Kribbella sp. NBC_01245: one gene and its partners. The protein of the gene in region 1 binds, or shares a complex with, the protein of each later gene. Links are inferred from orthologs where the notes say so. Each region holds a gene or a part of one and is shown in the gene's direction. Other genes may lie near its edges. The genes, in order: secY, secA and secG.

The links.
Region 2: the proteins of secY (region 1) and secA are in contact, whole or in part, in a crystal structure (PDB 3DIN), measured with the Thermotoga maritima proteins. The link is inferred for Kribbella sp. NBC_01245 from one-to-one orthologs. Residues at the interface, in WP_004081795.1 of Thermotoga maritima: Glu108, Gly109, Glu110, Glu111, Ala236, Glu237, Arg238, Arg239, Ile240, Thr241, Ile242, Gln243, Tyr244, Ala245, Arg246, Arg247, Val248, Thr249, Gly250, Arg251, Arg252, Val253, Tyr254, Gly256, Ala257, Ser258, Thr259, Tyr260, Leu261, Pro262; in WP_004082002.1 of Thermotoga maritima: Glu261, Ala262, Arg263, Lys300, Ala301, Arg302, Thr303, Ile304, Ile305, Leu323, Tyr324, Asp325, Pro326, Val329, Ser330, Tyr333, Ile336, Lys340, Phe345, Val349, Glu363, Phe364, Tyr374, Ser375, Gly376, Gly377, Glu393, Ile395, Thr482, Ser483.
Region 3: secY (region 1) and secG share a complex: the UniProt entries of both Escherichia coli proteins name them as parts of the sec protein translocase complex. The link is inferred for Kribbella sp. NBC_01245 from one-to-one orthologs.

Annotation. Positions count from the first base shown.
Region 1 is NZ_CP108487.1:6,994,989-7,003,991, forward strand. What follows is about bases 4,453-7,311. They hold secY (preprotein translocase subunit SecY), read left to right. Parts: upstream 4,453-5,160; coding sequence 5,161-6,462; downstream 6,463-7,311. Other genes in these bases: rpmD (50S ribosomal protein L30), read left to right, coding at 4,453-4,586; rplO (50S ribosomal protein L15), read left to right, coding at 4,588-5,028; OG394_RS32035 (adenylate kinase), read left to right, coding at 6,462-7,034; map (type I methionyl aminopeptidase), read left to right, coding at 7,049-7,311. Outside these bases: rplP (50S ribosomal protein L16), read left to right, coding at 1-81; rpmC (50S ribosomal protein L29), read left to right, coding at 81-380; rpsQ (30S ribosomal protein S17), read left to right, coding at 377-673; rplN (50S ribosomal protein L14), read left to right, coding at 762-1,130; rplX (50S ribosomal protein L24), read left to right, coding at 1,132-1,542; rplE (50S ribosomal protein L5), read left to right, coding at 1,542-2,114; OG394_RS31995 (type Z 30S ribosomal protein S14), read left to right, coding at 2,116-2,301; rpsH (30S ribosomal protein S8), read left to right, coding at 2,405-2,812; rplF (50S ribosomal protein L6), read left to right, coding at 2,841-3,383; rplR (50S ribosomal protein L18), read left to right, coding at 3,386-3,769; rpsE (30S ribosomal protein S5), read left to right, coding at 3,805-4,404; more of rpmD, read left to right, coding at 4,404-4,452; more of map, read left to right, coding at 7,312-7,873; OG394_RS32045 (DUF1707 SHOCT-like domain-containing protein), read left to right, coding at 7,946-8,389; OG394_RS32050 (hypothetical protein), read left to right, coding at 8,392-9,003. UniProt on the Escherichia coli protein: The central subunit of the protein translocation channel SecYEG. Consists of two halves formed by TMs 1-5 and 6-10.
Region 2 is NZ_CP108487.1:4,002,665-4,012,202, reverse strand. The notes cover bases 3,840-7,233. They hold secA (preprotein translocase subunit SecA), read left to right. Parts: upstream 3,840-4,180; coding sequence 4,181-7,033; downstream 7,034-7,233. Other genes in these bases: OG394_RS17730 (NAD(P)H-dependent flavin oxidoreductase), read left to right, coding at 7,113-7,233; OG394_RS17740 (winged helix-turn-helix domain-containing protein), read left to right, coding at 3,840-3,978. Outside these bases: hpf (ribosome hibernation-promoting factor, HPF/YfiA family), read left to right, coding at 50-688; OG394_RS17750 (S1 family peptidase), read right to left, coding at 754-1,566; OG394_RS17745 (S1 family peptidase), read right to left, coding at 1,809-2,606; more of OG394_RS17740, read left to right, coding at 2,755-3,839; more of OG394_RS17730, read left to right, coding at 7,234-8,075; OG394_RS17725 (PI-PLC domain-containing protein), read left to right, coding at 8,193-9,515; MocR-like pyridoxine biosynthesis transcription factor PdxR, read right to left, coding at 9,506-9,538. UniProt on the Escherichia coli protein: Required for protein export, interacts with the SecYEG preprotein conducting channel.
Region 3 is NZ_CP108487.1:2,109,143-2,118,144, reverse strand. Bases 2,663-5,520 are described here. They hold secG (preprotein translocase subunit SecG), read left to right. Parts: upstream 2,663-3,902; coding sequence 3,903-4,139; downstream 4,140-5,520. Other genes in these bases: OG394_RS09330 (amidohydrolase family protein), read right to left, coding at 5,477-5,520; OG394_RS09335 (aminoglycoside phosphotransferase family protein), read right to left, coding at 4,575-5,435; OG394_RS09340 (RNA polymerase-binding protein RbpA), read left to right, coding at 4,152-4,511; tpiA (triose-phosphate isomerase), read left to right, coding at 3,100-3,906; OG394_RS09355 (phosphoglycerate kinase), read left to right, coding at 2,663-3,097. Also shown: OG394_RS09365 (M4 family metallopeptidase), read left to right, coding at 1-656; gap (type I glyceraldehyde-3-phosphate dehydrogenase), read left to right, coding at 807-1,811; more of OG394_RS09355, read left to right, coding at 1,895-2,662; more of OG394_RS09330, read right to left, coding at 5,521-6,862; OG394_RS09325 (TetR/AcrR family transcriptional regulator), read right to left, coding at 6,997-7,572; OG394_RS09320 (nuclear transport factor 2 family protein), read left to right, coding at 7,610-8,005; OG394_RS09315 (heavy-metal-associated domain-containing protein), read left to right, coding at 8,005-8,262; OG394_RS09310 (hypothetical protein), read left to right, coding at 8,267-9,002. UniProt on the Escherichia coli protein: Subunit of the protein translocation channel SecYEG. Overexpression of some hybrid proteins has been thought to jam the protein secretion apparatus resulting in cell death; while this may be true it also results in FtsH-mediated degradation of SecY.

The DNA of each region.
Region 1 (9,003 bases):
GCCCGTGAGGCCATGCGCCGCGCGATCCACAAGTTGCCGATGAAGTGCCGCTTCATCACCCGAGAGGCAGGTGAGAACTGATGGCCATCCTGAGCGCCGCCGAGTTGCGGAACCTCAGCAAGAACGAATTGCTGGAGAAGCTGGGTAACGCCAAGGAGGAGTTGTTCAACCTCCGGTTCCAGGCTGCCACCGGACAGCTGGAGTCGCACGGCCGGCTGCGGGCCGTCCGCAAGGACATCGCCCGGATCTACACGGTGCTGACCGAGCGTGCGCTCGGTATCACCGAAGAGGTCGACGCGGATGTCGCGCCGACCGAGAACGCAGCCGACGTCGAGACTGACGCCGACGCCGAAAAGGCTGAGGCCGGGAGCAAGGCATGACCGAGAACACAGCTAAGGACGACGCCGTGACCACTGTCGAGGCGCGCGGCCGCCGCAAGACCCGTGAGGGTCTGGTGCTGAGCGACAAGATGGACAAGACCGTGACCGTCGAGGTCGAGGACCGGGTCAAGCACAAGCTGTACGGCAAGGTCATCCGCCGCACCAGCAAGCTGAAGGCTCACGACGAGCAGAACGCCGCCGGCATCGGCGACCGCGTCCTCCTGATGGAGACCCGGCCGCTGTCCGCCACCAAGCGTTGGCGCGTCGTCGAGATCCTCGAGAAGGCCAAGTAATTTCAGGCCCGGCAGTACCCATCCGAATTATTCGTTCCGCAAGGCTCACCCAAGGTGAGAACCGGCGAGACAACCAGGAGATAAACCGATGATCCAGCAGGAGTCGCGACTGAAAGTCGCCGACAACACGGGTGCCAAGGAGATCTTGTGCATCCGCGTTCTCGGTGGCTCCGGTCGGCGCTACGCCGGTGTCGGCGACACGATCGTCGCCACCGTCAAGGACGCGATCCCCGGCGGCGGTGTCAAGAAGGGCGACGTCGTGAAGGCCGTCATCGTGCGCACCGTGAAGGAGCGCCGGCGTCCGGACGGCTCCTACATCCGGTTCGACGAGAACGCCGCGGTGATCTTGAAGGCCGATGGCGAGCCGCGCGGTACCCGCATCTTCGGGCCGGTCGGCCGGGAGCTGCGCGAGAAGAAGTTCATGAAGATCATCTCGCTCGCTCCGGAGGTGCTCTGAGATGGGCCAGAAAGCACAGGCCAAGGTGCAGCGTTCGCTGCACGTGAAGAAGGGCGATGTCGTTCGCGTCATCGCCGGCAAGTCCAAGGGGCTCGAGGGCAAGATCATTCAGGTCCTGCCCGAGGCTGAGAAGGTCATCGTCGAAGGCGTGAACCGGGTCAAGAAGCACACCAAGGTGCAGCAGGCCCAGCGCGGCGGCACCACTGGTGGCATCGTCACGCAGGAGGCACCGATCCACGTCTCCAACGTGATGCTGCTGGTCGAGGTCACCGACGAGGACGGCAAGAAGCGCAAGGTCACCACTCGCGTGGGTTACAACCGCGTCGAGGTGCAGAAGCGCCGCCCCGACGGTTCGACGTACACCGGGTTCCGCAGCGTGCGTATCGCGCGCCGCACCGGCGAGGAGATCTGATGACGACCGCGACGACGGAGACCAAGCAGGTCCCGCGGCTGAAGACCAAGTACCGCGAAGAGATCCTTCCGGCGCTCCGTGAGGAGTTCCAGTTCGAGAACGTCATGCAGGTGCCCGGGCTCACCAAGATCGTGGTGAACATGGGTGTCGGCGAGGCGGCTCGTGACTCGAAGCTGATCGACGGCGCGGTGAAGGATCTGGCGGCGATCACCGGGCAGAAGCCCCAGGTGACCAAGGCCCGTAAGTCGATCGCGCAGTTCAAGCTGCGTGAGGGCATGCCGATCGGTGCGCACGTCACGCTGCGCGGCGACCGGATGTGGGAGTTCCTGGACCGGCTGCTCGCCCTGGCGCTGCCGCGGATCCGTGACTTCCGGGGCCTGTCGAGCAAGCAGTTCGACGGCAACGGCAACTACACCTTCGGTCTGACCGAGCAGGTGATGTTCCACGAGATCAACCAGGACAAGATCGACCGGGTGCGCGGTATGGACATCACCGTGGTGACCACCGCCAAGAACGACGACGAGGGGCGCGCGCTGCTGCGGCAGCTCGGCTTCCCGTTCAAGGAGAACTGACGTGGCGAAGACAGCACTCATTGTCAAGCAGGCCCGGAAGCCGAAGTTCGCGGTTCGCGGTTACACCCGCTGCCAGCGCTGCGGTCGGCCCAAGGCGGTCTTCCGCAAGTTCGGCCTCTGCCGGATCTGCTTGCGTGAAATGGCGCACCGCGGCGAGCTGCCCGGTGTCACCAAGTCCAGCTGGTGAATCCAGCCGGTCGCTGTTCCAGCACTGAATTCTTCAATCGAAACCATCTAGTCACCGTAGGTCGCCGGCTGGCGAAACCACGGCGGGAAAGAGGCCCCAGGCCATGACGATGACCGACCCGATCGCAGACATGTTGACACGTCTGCGCAACGCCAACCAGGCGTATCACGAGTCGACCCAGATGCCGTACAGCAAGATCAAGCAGGGTATCGCCGACATCCTCCAGCAGGAGGGCTACATCTCGGCCTACAAGGTCGAGGAGCCGAAAGAAGGCGCCGTCGGCAAGACCCTGGTGGTCGACCTGAAGTTCGGTCCGAGCCGTGAGCGCTCGATCGCGGGTGTCCGCCGGATCAGCAAGCCTGGTCTGCGGGTTTACGCGAAGTCGACCAACCTGCCCAAGGTGCTCGGTGGCCTGGGCGTCGCGATCATCTCGACGTCACAGGGACTGCTCACGGACAAGCAGGCCAAGAACAAGGGCGTAGGCGGAGAAGTTCTCGCCTACGTCTGGTGACGGAAGAACCGGAAGGAGGACCCCAGTCATGTCTCGCATTGGCAAGCTCCCGATCACGGTCCCGTCCGGCGTCGACGTCACGATCGACGGCCAGACGGTCACGGTGAAGGGCCCCAAGGGCACGCTCTCGCACATCGTTGCGGAGCCCATCGTTGTCGCCCGGGACGAGAACGGCACGCTTGCCGTTTCGCGCCCGAACGAGCAGCGCAAGAGCAAGGAACTGCACGGCCTGTCGCGCACGCTGGTCCACAACATGGTGGTCGGCGTGACGGACGGCTACGAGAAGAAGCTCGAGATCGTCGGCGTTGGTTACCGGGTGCTCGCAAAGGGCCCGACCCAGCTGGAGTTCTCGCTCGGCTACAGCCACACGATCACGGTGGACGCCCCTGAGGGCATCACCTTCGTGGTGGAGACGCCGACCAAGTTCTCGGTGCAGGGAATCGACAAGCAGTCGGTCGGCGAGGTCGCTGCCAACATCCGTAAGCTGCGCAAGCCTGAGCCCTACAAGGGCAAGGGCGTGCGGTATGCGGGCGAGCAGGTTCGCCGCAAGGTCGGAAAGGCTGGTAAGTAGTCATGGCCATCGGTCTGCGTGCGAACAAGCACACCGCGAAGAAGACCGCATCGCGTCTGCGTCGTCAGATGCGCGTGCGCAAGAAGGTCAACGGGACGGCCGAGCGGCCGCGCCTGGTGGTCACCAAGTCGTCGAGGCACCTGTTCGCTCAGGTCATCGACGATGTGGCCGGCGTCACCGTCGCGTCTGCTTCCACCATGGAAGCCGACCTGCGCAGTGCCGACGCCAACAAGACTGACAAGGCCAAGACGGTCGGCGGATTGCTCGCCGAGCGGGCGAAGGCCGCAGGCGTCGACACGGTCGTTTTCGACCGGGCCGGCAACAAGTACCACGGCCGCATCGCGGCCCTAGCTGATGCCGCTCGTGAGGGCGGCCTCGGCTTCTGACCGGCGACACAAACACAGGAAGAGGGTAGTTCGACATGAGCGGAGGCCAGCAGCGTCGCGGAGGCGGCGCCGGTGGTGAGCGCCGTGGCCGCGACGGTGGTCGTGGTGCGGCAGCTGACAAGACCGCCTACATCGAGCGCGTGGTAGCCATCAACCGTGTCGCCAAGGTCGTGAAGGGTGGTCGACGCTTCAGCTTCACCGCCCTCGTGGTCGTTGGTGACGGTGATGGCACCGTCGGTGTGGGTTATGGCAAGGCCAAGGAGGTGCCCGCGGCGATCGCCAAGGGTGTCGAGGAGGCCAAGAAGTCGTTCTTCAAGGTGCCGAGGATCCAGGGCACCATCCCGCACCCGGTGCAGGGGGAGAAGGCTGCCGGCGTGGTTATGCTGCGCCCGGCCGCTCCCGGTACCGGTGTGATCGCGGGTGGTTCGGCGCGCGCGGTTCTCGAGTGCGCCGGGATCCACGACATCCTCAGCAAGTCGCTGGGCTCGTCCAACGCGATCAACGTGGTGCACGCCACCGTTGCCGCGCTGCGCAGCCTGGAGACCCCGGAGGCCGTGGCTGCTCGCCGTGGTCTGCCGGTCGAGCACGTCGCTCCTGCGGCACTGCTGAAGGCGCGGGCGGAGGCGGTTTCCTGATGGCACGCTTGAAGGTCACCCAGACCCGTTCCGGCATCGGTGGCAAGCAGAACCAGCGCGACACGCTGCGCACCTTGGGCGTCAAGCGGATCGGCGATGTCGCCGTCCACGATGACCGTCCCGAGATTCGCGGTATGGTGCGCGCGGTTCGCCACCTCATCACCGTCGAGGAGGTCGACTGATATGACGCTCAAGGTTCATCACCTGCGTCCGGCTCCCGGTGCCAAGACCGCCAAGACCCGTGTGGGTCGTGGTGAAGGCAGCAAGGGTAAGACGGCCGGCCGCGGTACCAAGGGCAGCAAGGCCCGTAACAACATCCCCGAGCACTTCGAGGGTGGGCAGATGCCGCTGCACATGCGGCTGCCGAAGCTGAAGGGCTTCAAGAACAGGAACAAGGTCGAGTTCCAGGTCGTTAACCTGGAGAAGCTCGGTCAGCTCTTCCCGGAAGCGACCGAGGTCGGCGTTGCCGATCTCGTCGCCAAGGGTGCGGTCCGCGCAGGTCGCCCGGTGAAGGTGCTGGGCGACGGCGAACTGACCGTTGCTCTTCAGGTTTCGGTGCACAAGTTCTCGCAGTCCGCCAAGGAGAAGATCGCGGCGGCCGGGGGATCCACCACCGAGGTGTGAATTGACCAGGGCTCGTGCGGACGCGGGTGATGTTATTGTCACGCGGTGTTCCGGACGAGCCCTGGTTCGTCTCTTGCCCAGCTGTGTTAGGCCCTGCCACCCTCGGGTGCGGGAAACTTGTGGGAGGACAGGGTGTTAGGCGCCTTCGCCAATGCGTTCAAGACTCCGGACCTGCGCCGGAAGATCTTCTTCGTACTTTTCATCGTCGTGATCTTCAGGATCGGGTCGGTCGTGCCGGCCCCCGGGGTCAACGTTCAGTCTCTGGACACCTGCATCAAGCAGACCCAGGGCGGGGAGAACGCGAACCTCTACAGCCTGATCAACTTGTTCTCCGGTGGGGCACTGCTCCAGCTCGCGATCTTCGCGCTGGGCATCATGCCGTACATCACCGCGAGCATCATCCTCCAGCTGCTCACCGTGGTGATCCCGCGGCTCGAGACGCTGAAGAAGGAGGGTCAGGCCGGTCAGACCAAGATCACCCAGTACACCCGGTTCCTGACCGTCGGTCTGGCCATCCTGCAGGCGACCGCCTTCGTTGCGCTCGCGCGGACGCCCGGCCAGCTGTTCCAGGGCTGTAACCTGCCGTTGCTCTACGACGACGGCTGGTTCCCGGTGACGGTGATGGTGCTGACCATGACCGCCGGTACCGGTGTGGTCATGTGGCTCGGCGAGCTGATCACCGACCGTGGTGTCGGTAACGGTATGTCGATCCTGATCTTCACCCAGATCGTCGCCACCTTCCCGACCCAGCTGTGGAACATCCGCAAGCAAAAGGGTCTCGGCGTCTTCTTCATGGTGATCGTGATCGGTCTGATCATCATGGCCGCGGTCATCTTCATCGAGCAGGCGCAGCGCCGCATCCCGGTGCAGTACGCGAAGCGCATGGTCGGCCGGAAGATGTTCGGCGGCACCTCGACGTACATTCCGCTGAAGGTCAACCAGGCCGGCGTCATCCCGGTCATCTTCGCCTCCAGCCTGATGTATCTACCCGTGCTCGTCAGTCAGTTCCGAAAAGACGAGAAATGGGCGCAGTGGATCCAGACGAACTTCGTTCGCGGTGACCACCCGTACTACATGATCGCCTTCGTCGGCCTGATCATCTTCTTCACCTACTTCTACGTCTCGATCACCTTCAACCCGAAGGAGGTCGCGGACAACATGAAGAAGTACGGCGGCTTCATTCCGGGTATCCGGGCCGGTCGGCCGACCGAGGAGTACCTGAAGTACGTGCTGGACCGGATCACCTTCCCGGGTGCGATCTACCTGGCGATCATCTCGTTGATCCCCTTGATCGCGCTGGTTCTCGTCGATGCGAGCCAGAGCTTCCCGTTCGGTGGAACCTCGATCCTGATCATGGTGGGCGTCGGTCTCGACACCGTGAAGCAGATCGAGAGCCAGTTGCAGCAGCGTAACTACGAAGGGTTCTTGCGCTGATGAGAATGTTGCTGATGGGCCCGCCGGGCGCGGGTAAGGGGACGCAGGCCAAGGTTCTGGCCGAGCGTCTTGGGATCCCGGCTGTCTCCACCGGCGACATCTTCCGGGCCAACGTGAAAGACCAGACCGAGCTCGGCCTCGAGGCCAAGCGCTACATGGACGCCGGGGACTACGTGCCCGACGAGGTCACCAACGCGATGGTTCGCGACCGGCTCTCCGAGGCGGACGCCGATCCTGGCTTCCTCCTGGACGGCTACCCCCGCACGGTGGCCCAGGTCGGCACGCTCGACGAGATCCTGGCCGAGCACGGTCACAAGCTCGACGCCGTCGTGGCGCTCACCGCGGACACCGAGGTACTGGTGGACCGGATGCTGCGCCGCGCCAAGGTCGAGGGCCGCAGCGACGACTCCGAGGACGTCGTCCGGCACCGCCAGGAGGTGTACGCCGCGGAGACCGCTCCGCTGCTGCAGGTGTACGCCGAGCGCGGCTTGCTGGTCGAGGTCGACGGCGTGGGCGAGATCGACGAGGTCAGCGAGCGCGTGCTGACCGCCCTGAAGACGCTCGAGAATTGATTGCGTGATCTGCAGTGATCTTTAAGGACCGCGGGATCGAGATCAAAACCCGCGAACAGATCATCTCCATGCGTGCGGCCGGTCTGGTGGTCGGCCGCACGCTGGAGTTGCTGCGCGGCGAGGTCCGGCCCGGTATCAGTACCGGTGAGCTGGACAAGATCGCCGAGGACAGCATCCGGTCGGCCGGCGCGACGCCCTCGTTCAAGGGCTACCACGGCTTCACCGGTTCGATCTGTGCCTCGGTGAACGACGAGATCGTGCATGGCATCCCGGGGGACCGGGTGCTGGCCGAAGGCGACCTGATCTCGATCGACTGCGGCGCCATCGTGGACGGCTGGCACGGCGATGCGGCCATCACGGTGCCCGTGGGCGAGGTCGACCCGGCCCTGCTGGAGCTGGCCCGGGTCTGCGAGGAGTCGATGTGGCGCGGGTTCGCCGCCGCCAAGTTGGGCGGGCGACTGACGGACATCTCCGCGGCCGTCGAGCAGCACGTGCGGTCGCAGTCCGAGTACGGCATCGTCACGGACTTCGTCGGCCACGGCATCGGTTCGGCCATGCACCAGCCGCCGAACGTGCCCAACTTCGGGCGTGCGGGCCGTGGGCCGAAGCTGGTCGAGGGCCTGGCCCTGGCCGTTGAGCCGATGCTCACCCTCGGCAAGCAGGACAACCACACCCTGGAAGACGACTGGACCGTGGTGACCGATGACGGTCAGGCCGCGGCCCACACCGAGCACACGTTCACGCTGACCCCGCAGGGGCCGTGGATCCTGACCGCCCTCGATGGCGGTGCGGCCAAACTGGCCGAGCTCGGCATCACCTGCGGCGCCCTGATCGACTGACCGCAGGGTTTCCACCCGGCGTCCACCATCAGGGGGACGCCAACGCTCCCACGCCTGAGGCAGACTGGTCGTATGCCCAGCAAGTACCAGCCTCACGAGCGTTTCAGCGAGACCGACCGCGACAAGATCGCGGGCCGGTTGCGGGACGCCTTCGCCGACGGGCGGCTGGACCAGCCCGAGTTCAACGCCCGGCTGGACCGTCTCTACTCCAGCCAGACGTACGGCGAACTGGAGCCGCTGGTGCGGGACCTCCCGCCGGTCCGCACGCACGCCACCCCGGCCGTCGCCCGCCAGGCCACGCCGGCCCCGGCGCCGGGCACCTTCCCGGAGCGCCCCAAGGAGAAGCACCCCGTCCTCGCGGCCGCGGGCGGTTTCGGCTCGATCGTGCTGATCAACGTGCTGATCTGGTTCGTTATCGGGCTTGCCGGCGGCGGTCACTGGCCGCACTTCTGGCCCGTCTGGCTGCTCATCCCGTGGGGCGTCATCACCCTCGGCGCGCTCGGGAAGCGCCGCTGACAGTGGGCTCGTCCGAACGAACCGGCATCCGGCCGGTATGGCAGCCTGGCGGCACCTGGCGATTCCGGCAGGTGTCCTGCCTGGTCCTGGTGCTCTGGGTCGGCGTAGGGCTGCCGGCGGTCGCTCTGGTCGCCGTGTTCGCGCGCGACGCCGCCATCTGGGCCGTGCCGGTCTGGCTGCTCGGCCTGATCGCCTTCCCGCTCGCCATCGGCCTCCTCGGTGCGAGGTTGCAGCGCGCCTGGCGGCGGGAGGCGGCCCGGCGGGGATGGACGTACGCGGCGACGGCTCCGGAGCTCAAGGCCCGCTGGCCGTTCATGCCGTTCACCGCCGACCCGGAGCCCGAGGTCGTCGAGGTCACCAGCGGCGTACATCGTGGTCGCCGGTTCTGGCTGGGCCGGTTCCGGTTCGGGCTGGGCGATACGAAGGTCGCGTTCGACTTCATCGATCTGGAGATCGACCGCCCGCTGCCGGCGATGCAGATCGCGCCGGAGTCGCTGACCGGCCTGGTCGCGCCGGGCCTGCGTCCACTCGACCTGCACCTGGAGAGTGCCGAGTTCAACGACCGCTACCGGCTCGTGCGCGGTGAGCCCGCGACGGTGCACGCCGTACTGCAT
Region 2 (9,538 bases), 3.0 Mb from region 1 along the record:
AGAACGGGGTCCGAAGACGTAAAAGAATCGCCGATCGATGGAGGTTTCCGTGGACGTTGTCGTCAAAGGCCACCACTGCGAAGTCAGTGACCGCTTCCGGCAGTACGTCGAGGAAAAGCTCGCGCGGATCGAGAAAATCGATCATCGGGTGCTGCGATGCGAAGTAGAGGTCTCCCAGGAGAAGAACCCGCGACAGAGCGATCGTGCGATGAGAGTGGAACTCACGATGTACACCCGAGGCCCGATCGTCCGGGCCGAGGCCACCGGCGAGAGCAAGTCCGCCGCCTTCGATGTAAGCCTGGACCGGCTCCGTGCCCAGGTCCGCAAGGCCGCCGACCGCCGCCGGGTGCACCGGGGTGGCGCTCATTCGCCGATGTCGCTGAAGCAGGCCATGGCCATGCAGTCGGCGAACGGTTCGGCCAACGGCACCGCGCTGGCGACCGAAGAAGAAGATGACAACGCGGTGCCGACCCACAAGGTCGGATCGCTGACCGTGACCGGTGACGGCCCGCTGGTGGTGCGCGAGAAGACCCACAGCGCGAAGCCGATGTCGCTGGACCAGGCGCTCTACGAGATGGAACTGGTCGGTCACGACTTCTACCTGTACGTAGATGCCGACGAGAACCTGCCGAGTGTGGTTTACCGCCGGCACGGTTACGACTACGGCGTCATCCGGCTGTCCGTCTAAAGGCCCGACTGGGAAAAGGTCCGGCCCGCGTCGCACACAGGTGGGCGACGCGAGCCGGATCCCCTTTACTTCCTGGCGATCTGAGCCTGCAGCGCCTTGGCGTAGGTGGCTACCTCGGCGTAGACGCCCGGGTGGCCGGCCTCCGCGCAACCGATACCCCAGGACACAACACCGAACAGGCGACCGTTCAGGACGAGCGGGCCGCCTGAGTCGCCCTGGCAGGAGTCCTTGCCGCCTTCCTTGAAGCCGCCGCAGATCTCACCCTTGGCCACGTAGTCGTTCTCCGCGTAGACGTCGCTGCAGTACGCGTCGCCGAGCACAGGCGCGTCAACCTTCTGGAAGACCTCTTCCGGGCCGGTGCCCTGCGTGTTGCCCCAGCCGTAGACGACGGCCTTCGCGCCTTCCACGTCAGCAGCTTCACTCGTCTCCAGCGCCAGCACCGGTACGCCGGTGAACGGCTTGGCCAGCGTCAGGACGGCCACGTCGTGCCCAGGCTCCTTGCCGTACAGCGGGTCCTTCCAGACCTTGCTGATCTTGGAGGTCTTGCCGTTCTTCACCTTGAGGTCGTCCCGGCCCTGGATAGCCGTGTAGGTGTTGACCGGCTGGGTGAGGCAGTGCGCCGCCGTGACGATCTTGTTGGCCTTCACCAGTGTCGCGCCGCACCACTGGTCGTTGGGCGACGGGGAGACCGGGTTCGTGAGAACGATCGCCCACGGCGCGTCTGCCGTCTTGGCCAATGTGCCACCGACGATGCGCGGGTCCTTGCCCTTGACAACAACATTGTCCGGTCCGGGGGCGGCGACAGCGGTGGTGGCGGAAGCGATAGAGCCGGCAGCGAGCAAACCCGCTGCCAGGGCGGAACTAAGCCTCACAGTCATCTGGAACTCCTCAGGACGGTACGCCGCACCCCGGGCGGGGGAAACGGTCGTTCGAGAACTCTGACGGCCCAACCAACGACTGCGGGCCTCAGCAAGATCTCGATCACCGCTCGCCTGTGTCCCAGCCAGATCACCATCACAACCCCGCAAGGGATAACCCGCGCGGGCCTCTGGAGAACCTGTGCGAGGGCACCGGCCCATCGGGGGGTTAGGCCGGCGCCCTCGCTGTCTGAGGTTGCGTCTCAGCTGTCGATTTGGGCCTGCAGTTCAGTGGCGTAAGTGGCCACCTCCGCGTAGACGCCGGGGTTGTTCGCGTCCGCGCAACCGATACCCCAGGAGACGACACCGAAGAGCCGGCCGTTCAGTACGAGCGGGCCGCCCGAGTCGCCTTGGCAGGAGTCCTTGCCGCCTTCCTTGTAACCCGCACAGATCTCGCCGGCCGCCACGTAGTTCTGCGATGCGTAGACCTCGCCGCAGTAGGAGTCGCCGAGGACCGGGACAGCCACCTTCTGGAAGACCTCTTCCGGGCCGGTGCCCTCGGTGGCGCCCCAGCCGTAGACGATCGAGGCCGCGCCGACCGCGTCAGCCTCCGCGCTCTTCTCCAACTCCAGCGTCGGCACGCCCTCGAACGGCGTCGTCAGCGTGAGTACGGCGACATCGTGGCCTGACTCCTTGCCGTACGCCGGGTCGAACCAGATCTTCGAGATGGCCGATTCCTTGCCGACCGACTTGTCCGACAAGTCGTCACGGCCCTGAATCGCGGTGTACGTCTCCATGGCCTTCGTGACGCAGTGGGCGGCGGTCACGATCTTGTTGGCCTTCACCAGCGTCGCGCCGCAGTACTCCTTGTTGGGCGCGGGAGATCCGCTGTTGGACAGCTGGATGGCCCACGGGGTGTCCGCGGTCTTTGCCAGCTCACCTCCGACGATGCGCTCCTTCGGCACCTCCGGTGGGACCGCGGCGGATGCGGTACCGATCGCGCCGATCGACGCGAGTAACAAGGTGGCGGCCGCCAGACCTGCGCGGGAACGTCCTGTCATGCCTCACACTCCAGGTTTGTCTGAGCCACGTGGGCGACGTGGCTTTGCAGCAGCCTGTCCTGCCAACGGCGTGTGCCCAACCCTTCACTTGCGGTCACAATCAAGTTATGCCGAAATTTTGTCGGTGCCGCCCGGCACAATCTGACGGGTGACCTCGACATCCACTCAGGTGCTCTCCCAGGCCCAGGCCCGGCGAATCGCGCTGGCCGCCCAGGGCTTCACCGATCCACGGCCGAAGGGGGTGCCCGACAGCCGGGCGCTGACCCGCGTCCTGAGCCGGATCGGGCTGATCCAGATCGACTCGGTCAACGTCCTCAGCCGAGCTCAGTACCTGCCGCTGTACTCGCGGCTCGGGCCCTACCCGCGCGAAGTGCTCGACAAGGCCGCGGGCAAGGCGCCCCGGCGCATGGTCGAGTACTGGGCGCACGAAGCCTCGCTGGTGCCGGTCGAGACGCATCCGCTGCTCAGATGGCGGATGGCGCGGGCGCATCAGGAGGCCTGGGGCGGTCCGCGCACGATCGCGAAGGAACGGCCCGACCTGGTCAAACAGGTGCTCGCCGATGTCGCCGCGAACGGTCCGCTCACCGCGCGGGAGATCGACGACGACATCGAGCGTGGCGACAAGTCGAACTGGGGCTGGAACTGGTCGGACGTCAAACGCGCGCTGGAGTTCCTCTTCTTCGCGGGCGATATCACCGTGGCCAAGCGCAACCAGCAGTTCGAGCGGATGTACGACATCCCCGAGCGCGTGTTGCCGTCCGCCGTGGTCAACACGCCTACCCCGACGTCCGAGGAGGCCCATCGCCAGTTGGTGCTGATCGCGGCCAAGGCGCATGGGGTGGCGACAGCGCAATGCCTGAAGGACTACTTCCGTACGGCGCCGGCCGCTACCGCGCAGGCGATTGGCGAACTGGTCGAGTCGGGTGAGCTCGAGCCGGTCGGGATCGAGGGGTGGAAGCGTCCGGCGTACCTCTATCGCGACGCGAAGCTGCCGCGACGGGTCAATACCCGCGCGCTGGTCAGCCCGTTCGACTCGCTGGTCTTCGAGCGGACCCGGGCGGAGGTGTTGTTCGACTTCCACTACCGGATCGAGATCTACGTCCCGGCGGAGAAGCGCGTCCACGGTTACTACGTGTTGCCGTTCCTGCTCGGGGATCGGCTGGTGGCCAGGGTCGACCTGAAAGCGGATCGCGCCGGCGGCGTGCTGCTGGTCCAATCGGCGCACGGTGAGCCTGGGGCACCGCTGGAGACGCCGGACGAGCTGGCCGCCGAGCTGGTCCAAATGGCGGGGTGGATGGGCCTCGATTCGGTTCGGGTGGCAGGGGGTGGAGACCTGGCGCCGGCCCTGAGTATCGCGCTGCGCACCGCCTGACGGACTGTCCGTGGAACTTTTCGGCGGGTTCGCGCGTGGGGACAAGGAGAGGCGACTCACGCGGGCGGGGTGGGTTGACTCGTCTCGCCCCGTACCATGGGTTGCGCCCGTCAGACGGGCGGCCGTTCTGCCCTGCCCTGGGCCGAGGGGCTAACGCCCGCCGTATACAAGGCTGCAATAGTCAAGGAGTGGACTCCCCACGATGAAGATCGTCGACAAGGTCCTGCGGATCGGCGAGGGCAAGACCCTGCGCCGGCTCGAGGGCATCGCGAAGCTGGTCAACTCGATCGAGGACGACTTCGTCTCCATGAGCGACGAGGAGCTGCGCGGCCAGACGGCCGACTTCAGGCAGCGGGTCGACAACGGCGAGTCCCTTGACCTGATCCTGCCCGAGGCGTTCGCGGTCGTCCGCGAGGGCGCCAAGCGGACGCTGCACCAGCGCCACTACGACGTCCAGATCATGGGCGGCGCCGCGCTGCACCTGGGCAACATCGCCGAGATGCGCACCGGTGAGGGCAAGACGCTGGTCGGCACCCTCCCGACGTACCTGAACGCGCTGTCCGGCAAGGGTGTGCACGTCGTCACGGTGAACGACTACCTGGCGCGGTTCCAGGCCGAGTGGATGGGCCGGGTGTACAACTTCCTCGGCGTCGACTACGGCGTGATCCTGCCCGAGATGACCCCGGCCGAGCGCCGGGTGGCGTACTCGAAGGACATCACCTACGGCACGAACAACGAGTTCGGCTTCGACTACCTGCGCGACAACATGGCCACCTCGATCGAGGACTGCGTCCAGCGCGACTACAACTTCGCCATCGTGGACGAGGTCGACTCGATCCTGATCGACGAGGCCCGGACGCCGCTGATCATCTCCGGCCCGGCCGAGGACAGCCAGCGCTGGTACGTCGAGATGGCCAACCTGGTGAACCGGCTGCGCCCGGAGACCGACTACGAGGTCGACGAGAAGAAGCGCACCGTCGCCATCCTCGAGCGCGGTATCGAGAAGGTCGAGGACCACCTCGGGATCGACAACCTGTACGAGTCGGCCAACACCCCGCTGATCAGCTACCTGAACAACGCCCTCAAGGCGAAGGACCTGTTCAAGCGCGACAAGGACTACGTGGTCGTCGAGGGCGAGGTGCTGATCGTCGACGAGCACACCGGCCGGACGCTGCACGGCCGCCGCTACAACGAGGGTCTGCACCAGGCGATCGAGGCCAAGGAGAAGGTCGAGATCAAGGAGGAGTACCAGACCCTCGCGACCATCACCCTGCAGAACTACTTCCGTCAGTACAACAAGCTCGCCGGCATGACCGGTACGGCGATGACGGAGCAGTCCGAGTTCGGCAAGATCTACGGCCTGGGCGTGGTGGAGATCCCCACCAACAAGCCGATGGTGCGCGCGGACCAGCGCGACCTGATCTACCGCACCGAGGACGCCAAGTTCGACGCCGTGGTGAACGACATCGTCGAGCGGCACGAGACCGGCCAGCCGATCCTCGTCGGTACCACCAGCGTGGAGAAGTCCGAGCGCCTCTCGGCCCAGCTGAAGCAGCGCGGCATCCGGCACGAGGTGCTGAACGCGAAGCAGCACGCGCGCGAGGCCGCGATCGTCGCCGAGGCCGGCCGTAAGGGCGCGGTCACGGTCGCCACCAACATGGCCGGCCGTGGTACCGACATCATCCTCGGCGGTAACCCCGAGCACCTGGCCGACAAGGACCTGCGCGCCCGCGGGATCGACCCGGTCGAGCACGCCGAGCAGTATGAGGCGGAGTACCCGAAGGTCCTGGAGCAGTTCGAGCAGCAGGTCAAGGACGAGCAGGTCGAGGTCCGCGACGCCGGTGGGCTGTACGTGCTCGGCACCGAGCGGCACGAGTCGCGCCGGATCGACAACCAGCTCCGCGGTCGTTCCGGCCGTCAGGGCGACCCGGGCGAATCCCGGTTCTACCTGTCGCTGGAGGACGACCTGATGCGCCTGTTCAAGCGCGAGATGGTCGACTGGGCGATGTCGCGCAACGAGGACGACACGGTGCCGCTGGAGAACAAGGTCGTCACCAAGGCGATCGCCTCCGCGCAGGCCCAGGTCGAGGCGCAGAACTTCGAGACCCGGAAGAACATCCTCAAGTACGACGACGTGATGAACCGCCAGCGGCACGTGGTCTACAAGGAGCGCCGCAGCGTGCTCGAGGGTGCCGACCTGCAGGACCAGGTCAAGGACATGCTCGACGAGACCATCCAGGGCTACGTCGTCGGCGCCACCGCCGACGGTTTCGCCGAGGACTGGGACCTCGAGGTGCTCTTCACCGGCCTCCGCACGCTGTACCAGTCGGAGCTGACCGAAGAGGACCTGATCGAGGAGGTCGGCGGCGAGCGCTCCGGCCTCACCCAGGACTTCCTGATCGAGCGCATCACCCAGGACGCGCACGATGCGTATGCGAGGCGCGAGGAGGCGCTGTCCGCTCCGGCCATGCGCGAGCTCGAGCGTCGCGTGGTGCTGAGCGTGCTCGACCGGAAGTGGCGCGAGCACCTCTACGAGATGGACTACCTGCGCGAGGGCATCGGCCTGCGCGCGATGGCGCAGCGCGACCCGCTGGTGGAGTACCAGCGCGAGGGCTTCGACATGTTCGCCGCGATGATGGAGTCCATCAAGGAGGAGTCCGTCGCGTACATCTTCAACCTCGAGGTCACGGTCAGCGACCTGCAGGACGAGCCGGTCCAGGACGACGTACAGGACGTCGTGCCCGCCGAAGAGGTCGAGGACGTGCTGGTGCCGGGTGCACCGGTCGCCGAGTTCCCCGGCCGCCACGTCGAGCCGCGTCAGCAGGACACTCCGCGCATCCAGGCGAAGGGTCTGCTGTCCAGCCGTCCGCAGCGGCTGACGTACACCTCGCCGACGGTCGACGGTGACGACGAGGTGTCGACCCACGCCGACGCCGTCGAGGGTGGCGCCCTGGAGTACGCCGGCACCCCGCGCAACGCGGTCTGCCCGTGTGGGTCCGGCCGCAAGTACAAGCGCTGCCACGGCGACCCCCAGTCGGAGCACTACCAGCACTGATTTCGCCTTGCAAGAAGACCCGCCGTCCCTTTCATCGAGGGGCGGCGGGTCTTTCTATGCCGGATGGCACGATGGCGGTATGCGGACTTGGTTGATGCAGCGGTTCGGGGTCGCGGTGCCGGTGGTGGGGGCGCCGATGGCGGGGGCCAGTGGTGGGGCGTTGGCCGGGGCGATCTCCACGGCCGGTGGGCTCGGGATGATCGGCGCCGGGAACCTCGCGTCGGCCGACTGGATCCGCGAGCAGGGCGCGATCGCGGCCGAGAGCGGCAAGCCGTACGGCGTGGGGCTGATGGCGTGGGCGCTTTCGGAAAAGCCTGAGCAGCTCGACGCGGTGCTGGAGCTCAAACCGGCATTGGTCTCGCTGAGCTTTGGGGACTACCCGCAGTACGTGAAACGGCTTCAGGATGCAGGGATAACCGTCGCGACGCAGGCAGGCACTCTCGCGGACGCACGCGAGGCCGTCGCCGCCGGTGTCGACGTACTGGTCGCCAGAGGTGGTGAAGGCGGCGGGCATGGTCGTAACGAGGTGGCGACTCTTCCATTGCTTCAGGCCATCCTGGACGAAGTGGAACTACCCGGGCTGGCCGCTGGTGGTATTTCCGGCGCCCGCGGTTTGGCCGCCGTACTGGCTGCTGGTGCCGCGGGAGCTTGGATCGGCACCGCCTTCCTGACGTGCCGCGAAGCCATCAACAGCGCGTCCGCCCGGCAGCAGTTGATCGCCTCGGACGAGACATCAACGTCGTACGGCACGGTCTTCGATCAGGCCTCGCGGGCCGGCTGGCCGGACGAATTCGGCGGCCGGGCGCTGCGCAATCCCTTCTTCGTGCAATGGCAGGGGCACGAGAAGGAGCTTGGTGCGGACGACGCGGCCCATGACGAGTTCATGGCCGGAGTACGCGCGGGCGACGTCGGTACCGCCCCGCTCTACGCCGGCCAAGGCATAGGCGCCCTGACCGCCGAAACCACCGCCGCCGACGTACTGCAGCGCTTCGCCGCCGCCGACGACCTACTCCGCGCCGCCGCCGACCGCCGCCGCCCCTGACGGCGGAGGTAGGACGGTGACGCCGCGCCGATCGGGTTGACGCGGGGCTACAGGTTGGCGACGCTGTGTGCGCACACACATCCGAGTCCGCACCGCCCAGCGTCCCGGAGGCATACGATGGCCGTTCCTTCTGCCCGCTTGATCGGCTTGACCCTTTCCTTCGCGCTCGGTCTGGCTTCCGGTCAGGTGGTGAAGGCTTCAGCTTCAGCCATTGCGGATCCGCCGATGGGGTCGTCGGTGATTCTGGTGAGTGTGCCGAACGGCCGGGTGGCCGATCTCGACGGTGGTGGGATCGACGATGGGCACAAGATCCAGGAGTGGGCCGCGAACGGTTCGGCCGCCCAGCAATGGCGGCTCCAGTCCGATAGCGGCAACGTAAAGATCACGCTCGTCGCCAACTCGGCCTGGTGCCTCGGCCGGAGCGACGCGGCGAAAGCCGTTCTCCGTCCCTGCTCGAACGCCGCCTCCGCCTGGCTCTTCGAGGATCTTGGCGGCCGCTTTCGCATCAAGAGCCCGACTGGCGGCTACCTCCGCGTTGTCGCTACGAGTCCCTCGACCGGGCGCGAGCTGGTGGTCAGTGCGGACGCCGGCCCCGGCGCCGAGTGGTACGTGAACGGCGTCGACGTACCGCGTCGGCCCATGCCCGCCGATCCGCGCCTCGACCAGGTCAGTTACCTCGTCGCCCACAACGCGATGGCCAATACCGACGAAGGCTTCTGGGGCCGATTCCCCAACCAGTCTTACCGTTTGCGGGATCAGCTCAGCCAAGGTGTGCGCGGGCTGCAGATTGACGCGCATCCCTACAACGGCGATGTCCGGATGTGTCACGGCAGCTGCTGGGGCAACGAACGCACGCTCACCGCCGGTCTCCAAGATGTCGTCAACTTCCTCAACGCCAACCCGTCGGCCGTGGTCAGCCTCTTCATCGAGGACTACACCAGCGTCGAGGAATTGCGAACGGCTGTTGCCAAGGTCAACGGTTTCGCCGATCGCGTCTTCCGGCCGGATCAGGCCGGCGTACGGCAGAACGGCTGGCCGCGCATCTCCGAGCTCATCGCCCAGAACCGCCGCCTGCTGGTCTTCTCCCAGCGCTCCGGCCGCGAGTCGTACGGCGTGATGTTCGACCGGGACTGGACCGCGGAGAACTACTGGTCTCTCGGCTCTGGCGGTGACACCCAGTGCTACAGCCGCTGGGACGAGGTTCCGTTGGCCAAGGAGGAGCCGGGCTTCCGCCGTCTGCACGTGATGAACCACTACCGGGATATCCCGACTGAAGGCGCTGCGTCAGCCGACAACGGCTCTAAGCTCTCGGACCGGTTGACCCGGGTCTGTGGTCCTGTAGCCGGCCGCAAGCCGAACTTCGTTGCGCTCGACTTCTACCAGAAGCCGGAAGGTGGAGCCGTCTCTGCGCTCATGCAGAACCTCAACACTTACTGGTGATGTAGAGCCTCCGCGATGGTTGC
Region 3 (9,002 bases), 4.9 Mb from region 1 along the record:
GGTCCGACGCGTGCTTCTGCATGACGTACGGCGACGGTGACCCGGCCCAGGGCATCCTGCCGCTGGTCGAGCTGGACATCGCCGGGCACGAGATGAGCCACGGCGTCACCAGCCGGACGGCCGGACTGCGCTACAGCGGCGAGTCCGGTGGCCTGAACGAGGCGACGTCGGACATCTTCGGAACCGCCGTCGAGTTCTACGCCGCCAACGCCTCCGACACCCCGGACTACGTGCTGGGCGAGGAGATCTTCGTCGACTACGACCCGGCGCGGAACTACATCCGCCGGCTCGACAAGCCGTCGATGGACGGCGTCAGCGCGGACTCGTGGTCCCGCAGTGTGGGCCGGCTCAACGTGCACTACTCGTCGGGCGTCGGTAACCACTTCTTCTACCTGCTCGCCGAGGGTAGTGGTGCCAAGACGATCAACGGGGTGGCCCACAACAGCCCGACCGTGAACGGCGTGACCGTCACCGGTATCGGCATCAGCAAGGCCGAGAAGATCTGGTACCGGGCGCTGACCACGTACCTGACCTCTCGGTCGGACTACAAGGCAGCCCGGGCCGCGACCCTCGCGGCGGCGACCGACCTGTACGGCGCCGGCAGCATCGAGGTGCAGGAGGTCGGAAAGGCCTGGACCGGAGTGAACGTCCTCTGACCCGCAGGCTGCGGCGGTACCCGCGCATGGGTGCCGCCGCGGCCGGGGTGGTCTGCTGTGGACGGGACCAGTGAGCCAAGTGGGCGGTTGGGCTAGTGTTTCCGGTGGTAGCAAGACAGTTCGGAGCCCCATTTGAGGAGACGCAGTCCCGTGACCGTTCGCGTAGGTATCAACGGCTTCGGCCGCATCGGCCGTAACTTCTTCCGCGCCGTTCAGGCGTCAGGTGCCGACATCGAGGTCGTCGCCGTCAATGATCTGACCGACAACCAGACCCTCGCCCACCTGCTGAAGTACGACTCGATCCTGGGCCGCTTCCCGGGCGACGTCACCGCCACCGACGAGGACATCACCGTCGGCGGTCACAGCTTCAAGGCCTTCGCCGAGCGCGACCCCGCGAACCTCAAGTGGTCCGATGTGGGCGCCGACGTCGTGATCGAGTCGACCGGCTTCTTCACCGACGCCAACAAGGCCAAGACGCACGCCGACAACGGCGCCAAGAAGGTCATCATCTCCGCCCCGGCGAAGAACGAGGACCTCACCATCGTCATGGGCGTGAACCACGACCTGTACGACGCCGACAAGCACACGGTGATCTCCAACGCTTCCTGCACCACCAACTGCCTGGCCCCGATGGCGAAGGCCATTCACGACGCGTTCACGATCGAAAAGGGTCTGATGACCACGATCCACGCGTACACCCAGGACCAGAACCTGCAGGACGGCCCGCACAGCGACCTGCGTCGCGCCCGTGCCGCCGCGCTGAACATCGTGCCGACCTCGACCGGTGCCGCCAAGGCGATCGGCCTCGTCCTGCCGGAGCTCAAGGGCAAGCTCGACGGTTACGCGCTGCGCGTGCCGGTGCCGACAGGCTCCGCCACCGACCTGACCGTCACCGTCGGCCGTGAGACCTCGGTCGAGGAGGTCAACGAGGCCGTCAAGGCGGCCGCCGAGGGCGCGCTCAAGGGCTACCTGCGGTACACCGCGGACCCGATCGTGTCGAGCGACATCGTCACCGACCCGGCGTCCTGCATCTTCGACTCCGGCCTGACCAAGGTGCTCGGCAACCAGGTCAAGGTCGTCGGCTGGTACGACAACGAGTGGGGCTACTCCAACCGTCTGGTCGACCTGGTCAACCACGTCGGCGCGACGCTCTGACGTTTCCATTCATCCCGGCTTACGTCCGAAGAACCAGCTCTGGTTCTTCGGACGTAGGCGTTCGCCGAAGGAATAGCTGAACTGTGAAGACCATCGACGACCTCGGTGACGTCGCCGGGCTCCGGGTGCTGGTGCGCTCGGACCTGAACGTGCCGATCGACGGCGACAAGATCGGTGACGACGGGCGGATCCGCGCCAGCGTGCCGACCCTGGTGAAGCTGGCCAAGGCCGGCGCCAAGGTGATCGTCACCGCCCACCTCGGCCGCCCCAAGGGCAAGCCGAACCCGGAGTTCACCCTCGCGCCCGTGGCCAAGCGGCTCGGCGAGCTGCTCGCCGACGAGAACATCAAGGTCGCCTTCGCGACCGATGTGACCGGGGACAGCGCGCAAGAGGCCGTGCAGGAGCTCGACGAGGGCGAGGTGCTGCTGCTCGAGAACGTGCGGTACGACCCGCGCGAGGAGAGCAAGGTCGAGGCCGAGCGCGAGGCGCTGGCCGACGAGCTGGCCGGTCTGGCCGACGTGTTCGTGAGCGACGGCTTCGGCGTCGTGCACCGCAAGCAGGCCAGCGTCTACGACGTCGCCCGGAAGCTCCCGCACGCCGCGGGCGGCCTGGTGCTGGCCGAGGTCGAGGTGCTGAAGAGGCTCACCGAGGAGCCGCAGCGCCCGTACGTCGTGGTGCTCGGCGGGGCGAAGGTCTCCGACAAGCTCGCCGTGATCGACAACCTGATCGCGAAGGCCGACAAGCTGCTGATCGGTGGCGGCATGGTCTTCACCTTCCTCAAGGCGCAGGGCCACGAGGTCGGCAAGAGCCTGCTCGAGGACGACCAGCTCGATGTGGTCAAGGGCTACCTGGAGGCCGCGACGGCCAAGGGTGTCGAGATCGTGCTGCCGACCGACATCGTGGTGGCGCCGGAGTTCAAGGCCGATTCGCCCGCCACGGTGGTCGCGGCCGAGGCGATCCCGGCCGACCAGCTCGGCCTGGACATCGGTCCCGACTCGGGTAAGGCCTTCGCCGCCGAGATCGCGGCCGCCAAGACGGTGTTCTGGAACGGCCCGATGGGCGTCTTCGAGATGGAGGCGTTCGCCGGTGGAACCAAGGCCGTCGCACAAGCGTTGACCGAGGTGGACGGCCTGAGCGTGGTCGGTGGTGGCGATTCCGCGGCCGCCGTCCGGCAGCTCGGCTTCGCCGACGACGCGTTCGGCCACATCTCGACCGGTGGCGGCGCGTCGCTGGAATACCTCGAGGGCAAGGAACTGCCCGGACTCGCTGTGCTGGAAGAGGACTGACCATGGCCGACACCACTCGCACGCCGTTGATGGCGGGCAACTGGAAGATGAACATCAACCACGTCGAGGCCGTGCACCTGGTGCAGAAGCTGTCGTGGACCCTGCAGGATAAGAAGCACGACTTCGAGCGGGTCGAGGTCGCCGTGCTGCCGCCGTTCACCGATCTGCGCAGTGTGCAGACGCTGGTCGACGGTGACCGGATGAAGATCGTGTACGGCGCCCAGGACATCTCGAAGTTCGACGAGGGCGCGTACACGGGCGAGATCTCGGCCGCGATGCTCGCCAAGCTCGGCTGCAGCTACGTGCTCGCTGGTCACTCGGAGCGCCGCCAGTATCACGGTGAGGACGACGCGCTGGTCAACGCGAAGGCCACCAAGGCGCTCGCGGCCGGCATCACGCCGATCGTCTGCGTCGGCGAGGGGCTGGAGGTCCGCAAGGAGGGCCGTCAGGTCGAGCACACCCTCGCCCAGGTCGACGGCGCACTCGCGGGGCTCAAGCAGGACGAGGCCCGCAAGGTCGTGATCGCGTATGAGCCGGTTTGGGCGATCGGCACCGGCGAGGTGGCCACCCCCGAGGACGCGCAGGAGGTCTGTGCGGCGATCCGGGGCCGGCTGGAGGAGACTTTCTCCCCGGCTGTGGCCGATTCGATCCGGATTTTGTACGGGGGATCGGTGAAGATGGCCAGCGCAGGTGGCATCATGTCCCAGCCGGATGTCGACGGCTGCCTGGTTGGCGGTGCCAGCCTGAAGGTCGACGAGTTCGCCGGTATCTGTCGTTACTTGGACCTTCAGTTAGGCTACTCCTCGTGATTCTCGCTTTTTCGATCGTCGTGGTCATCTGCAGCCTCATCCTGACGGGGCTCGTTCTGCTGCACAAAGGTCGCGGTGGCGGCCTTTCGGACCTGTTCGGGGGTGGCGTTTCGTCGAGCCTCGGTGGGTCCTCGGTGGCCGAGCGCAACCTGGACCGGATCACGGTGGGCATCGGGCTCATCTGGTTCGCCTCCATCGTCGCCCTCGGGCTGCTGTACAAGCTCGGTAACTGAGGAGACGCTCCAGTGGCCGGTAGTGGCAGCGCAATCCGAGGTAGCAGGGTCGGCGCCGGGCCGATGGGTGAGGCAGAGCGCGGGGACTCCGCGCCGCGCCAGCGCATCGTGTTCTTCTGTGCCAACGGACATCAGACCGCGACGGTTTTCGCCGTCGAGGCCTCGATCCCGGAGGCGTGGGACTGCCCGCGCTGTGGCCTGCCCACCAGCACCGACTCGAGCAATCCACCACCGCCACCGAAGATCGAGCCGTACAAGACGCACCTCGCCTACGTGAAGGAGCGTCGCAGCGAGGCCGAGGCCGCCGAGATCCTGGCCGAGGCCGTCCAGACGCTGCGCGCCAAGAAGGCCCGCGGCGAGGTCTTCTACTGAGTTCGTGCTTTTGAAGCAGGTGTTTGAAGCGGGTCCATCCGGTGTCGGATGGGCCCGCTTCGCTTATGCGCTGAGCACCTGGTTGATGACGTAGCGGGCGTTGGCGGCCATCGTCAGGTTGGTGTGCTGGTAGTACGGCAGCTGGATGATCGCCATCGAGAGGGCCCGGCCCTGGCCGCGGAGCCAGGTGGCGTCGTCGACGTCGAGCGCCTCCCGGAACTGCGGGCGGGTGGCCGGGTCGAGCAGGTTCCAGGCGGGGATGAGGTCGCAGGCGGGGTCGCCGACACCGCAGGTTTCGAAGTCGATCACCGCGCTGAGGCGTCCACCCGCGGCGAGGAGATTGCCCGGCATGAGGTCTGCGTGGACCCAGCCTTCGCTGCGGGCCGGCTCGGCTTCGAGGGCGGCGTCCCAGGCTTTGGTGGCGGCTGGTACGTCGATGAGGCCTTCGCACTCGGCCAGGTATTTGCGGGTCTCGTCGTCCTGTTCGGTCAGCGGTCCGCCTCGGTAGGCGGCACGTCCGTCCGGCAGGTCGATCTGGCGGAACGCGTTGACGAACGACGCGAGGTCCTCGGCGAGTGCGGGTGACGCCTCGCCTTCGAGTGGCGGTACGCCGTCCAGCCAGCGGTAGATCGACCAGTTGAAGGGGTAGAGCTCCGACGGCTCGCCGACGGCCAGTAGATCCGGCACGTCGAACGGGAGCAAAGGCCCAAGCCGACGTACCAAGTCGTGTTCCTGGCGGACGCTGGGCACGCTTGACGCAAAACGCGGTAGGCGGACCATCTTGTCGTCGCCGAGCCGGTAGATCGCGTTCACCGTGCCACCCGAGGCGAACGGCCGCAGGCTCAACCCGGCCCATTCGGGGAATTGGGCCGCCAGCATTCGCCGTACCGTCGTCTCGTCGATCGTGATCTCATCCGTGCGCACCGGCCCATCCCATCGCGACGGGCCGGCGCTTGTCCAAAGGATTAGCGGCCGAGCAACGTCATGATGTGGTCGCTGGCGGTCTGGGCGTCGGTGAGGACGCGGTCGACGTTCGGCGTGGTGAGACGGCCCTCGCGCTTGAGGGCGACACCGTTCACGAAGACCCACTGGACGTTCGCGGGCTGGGTGTTGAAGACCAGCTGGCTGATCCAGTCGACTCGCGGTGCCATGTTGAGCGCGCGCGGATCGATCACTTGCAGGTCCGCCTTCTTGCCCGGCGAGAGCGAACCGACGTGGCCGTCCAGACCGAGGGCCTCCGCGCCGCCAAGCGTGGCCATTCGCAGTACGTCGGCGGGCTGCGGGAAGCGCGTCGGGTCCATCGCGGTCGCCCGCTGCAGGCCGACGGCCGCGCGCATGTCGTTGAACATGTCCGTGGTGTCGTTCGTACCGCCGTCGATGCCGAGTCCGACCTTCAGCCCGCGCTGTTTCATCGCCGGCAGCGGTGCGACGCCCGAGGCGAGCCGCATGTTCGAGAGCGGGTTGTGCGCGACGCGGACGTCATGCGCGGCCAACTCGTCCAGCTCCGCCTCGGTCATCTGCACGACGTGGTTCGCGAGCAGGCCGGGTCGCAAGGCGCCGGCGCGGCGGAGGGCGTCCATCTGACCGGTGGCGGGGTCGGTCTTGGACTCGTGCAGGTGGACGTTGAGGGAGACGCCCAGTTCCTTGGCCAGATTCTCGGAGGCCTGGGTGCCGGCGAAGTTCCCGGTGGTCGGGTGGGTGCCGATCTGGAGGCGGGCGAGCGGGTTCGGGTCGATGATCTCGCGCTTGGCCTTGCGGATCGCCTCGGCCCGGGCCGGGTTGGTGTTACCGCTGTACGCGTAGACGAAACGCAGCTTGGACTCACCGAGCGCGCGCAGATTGCCCTGGGCGAACGCGTCGCTGAACGCGTGCGACCAGTCCGTCGTGGTGGTGATACCCGTGCCGATGGCGTCGAGCGTCGAGAGCCTGGTCCCGGCGTACCCGTCGAACTCGTTCGGTTGGTTGCCGTACAGCGGGAGCACGCATTCGGCCAGCCAGCCGTTGAGCTCCTTGGCGGTGCCACAACCGCGGATCAGCGATTGCCAGGTGTGGGTGTGGAGGTCGACGAATCCGGGCATCACGATCTTGCCGCGGCCGTCGATGACGCGAGCGTCGGTGGTGGACAGGTTCGGGCCGACGGCGGTGACGGTGTCGCCCGTCATCAGCACGTCGGCGTTCTCGAGCTGACCGAGTTGGCCCTGGCCGACCTTCGGGTCCATCGTCAGCACCATCGAGGCGTTGCGGATCAGCACCTTGCCGGTGCCGTCATAACCGCCGGTATCAGCTTTGGCACCGCTCATTTGGTCGGCGGCAAGCGGGGCGGTCGCCCCTAGCAACAAGGTGGCGCTCAATGCGAGTACTTGAAGGGAACGACGCCGTTTCAGCAAGAGAAGGCCTTTCGCAGAAGGGACTTCCGACGTTAGCCGCCCTTGGTGCCAGAAGTCCGCGCGATTCGACCAGCATCGAATTCCCTGCCCGATAAGGCCTAAATGCCAACCAGCCTGTCAACGCTGGAGCGATAACCGGCCCAGGCCGCTTTGCGCGTCATCGCTCCGGCCGCGACAGCTTCGCCGGCTGCGTGGCCGAGTGCCATCAGTGCGATCAGCAGCCAGTCCGTCGCGAGTTTCGTCGGGAATGAGCCGTCTGCCTTGCCGCGCTTGATGATTCCGCGCAGGTGGTCGAGCACTGGCGCGTGTAGGTCTTCGGCTCCGCTGCCGATCGTCCCCGGGCTCAGCAGCAACGGGTGGCGCTCAAAGGATCGCCACCCGGTTTCCAAGAAGGCGTGCAGGGCATCGGGTGCCGGCAGATCCGGGTCGAGGCGATCGAGAGACGCGATCACTTCCGCGGTCAGCTCAGCTAGTACGGCATCCACGAGCGCGGCGCGATTCGGAAAGTGCGCGTAGATCGTCTGCCGGGTGACCTTCGCCGCGGCGGCGATCACCTCCAACCCGGCCTCGCCGTTCTCGTCCAGCACGTCGATCGCGGCGGCGAGTATCGCCTGCCTGCTGCGATCGGCATCGGCGCGTCGACGACGGGCACGCGGTGCGGTGATCTCTGACACCTTGTCAAGAATAGGGCATCGGATTATCTTTTACGCTATGTCAAAGATAAGCCCGCCCGGGCAGTTCCTGCAGGAGTTCTTCGCCGGTTTCACCGAGGAGGTGCTGGCCGATCCCGACGCGGTCGAGTTGATCGTGGATCGCTACTACACCGCGGATATCGAGCAGATCGTGGACGGTGTCCGGATGGACCGGGCCCGGCTGGTGCAGCACGTGCGCCCGGTGCAACGCAATCTGCGCCGCTATCGATACGACTTTCATGAGGTCTGGCGGTACGACGAAAAGCTCGCGGCCCGGTTCGCCGTACATGCCGAGCTGCGCAGCGGCCGGGTGATGTCGACGGAGGTCCAGTTGATGGCGGAGTTCGCGCCGGACGGCAGGATGCGGCGCGCTCACCAGCTGACCCAGACGCTCGAGCCGTTGGCGGAGCTGTGATGGCCGCGCACACGATCGCCGTCGAAGGTATGACTTGCCGCAATTGCGAGGTGCTCGTCAGCGAGGAGCTGGAGGCTCTTCCAGGCGTGACGATGGTGGCGGTGGATCTCGCGGCAGGGACGGTCACGGTTGAGGCCGAAGAGACGCTTGCCGAGCTTCACGCGGCCATCGAGTTGGCCGGTTACGGGGTCACTCGGGCGGGGGAGAGCGGTCATGCTCGCGCGGGAGGTGACGGAATCCCAAGCGGGCCAGAGTGAGGGCATGACGAGAGTTCGGGTTTTGACGTGTTGGCTGACCATCGCGGCTTGTTTGCCGTACGTCGGGTTGAAGCTGGCGTGGATCTTTGGCAGTGGTATCGGTGGTGCCGACGAGCAAATGACGCGGTCGTCGGTCGTGGTGGCGAACGTAGTGACGATGGGGATGGACCTGGTCGCGATCGTGATCGTGCTGGCGTTCACGTATCGATGGGGCAGGCGGATCCCGGCCTGGCTGGTGCTGGTGCCGATGTGGGTTGGTACGGGTCTGCTCGCGCCGATCGCGCTCGGGTTGCCGCTCGGCGTACTGGTCCAGCTCATCGTTGGGGGATCACCGGCCGCTAGTGGAGCCACGTTGGATGGGTGGGTCTTCGCAGTCGTCTATGGCGGTTTCACCTTGCAGGCAGTCGGTCTGACGATTGCCTTCGCCTTGTACGCACGGGATCGCTGGGCCGCGCTGTTCGAGACCACTGAGCTCCGTAGGGGAGCGACGCACGACTTGCAGCTACTGATCGCCAAGGCGGGAGCTGTTGTTGCCACTGGCTTCGCGGGGATGCAGATCGCGTGGGCGGTTACTGGCGGCCAGTTGGGCGGGCAACCGACAGCGGTGGAGACTGCCGCTCAGAAGACGTTCTACCTGGTGCGGGCGCTGATAGCCGTTGCTGGTGCCGTGAGCCTTCTGGTCTTCGTGCACGGCCGCTCGACGTGGTTCTCCCTGGCAGGCGCCTGGGTTGGCACAGGCT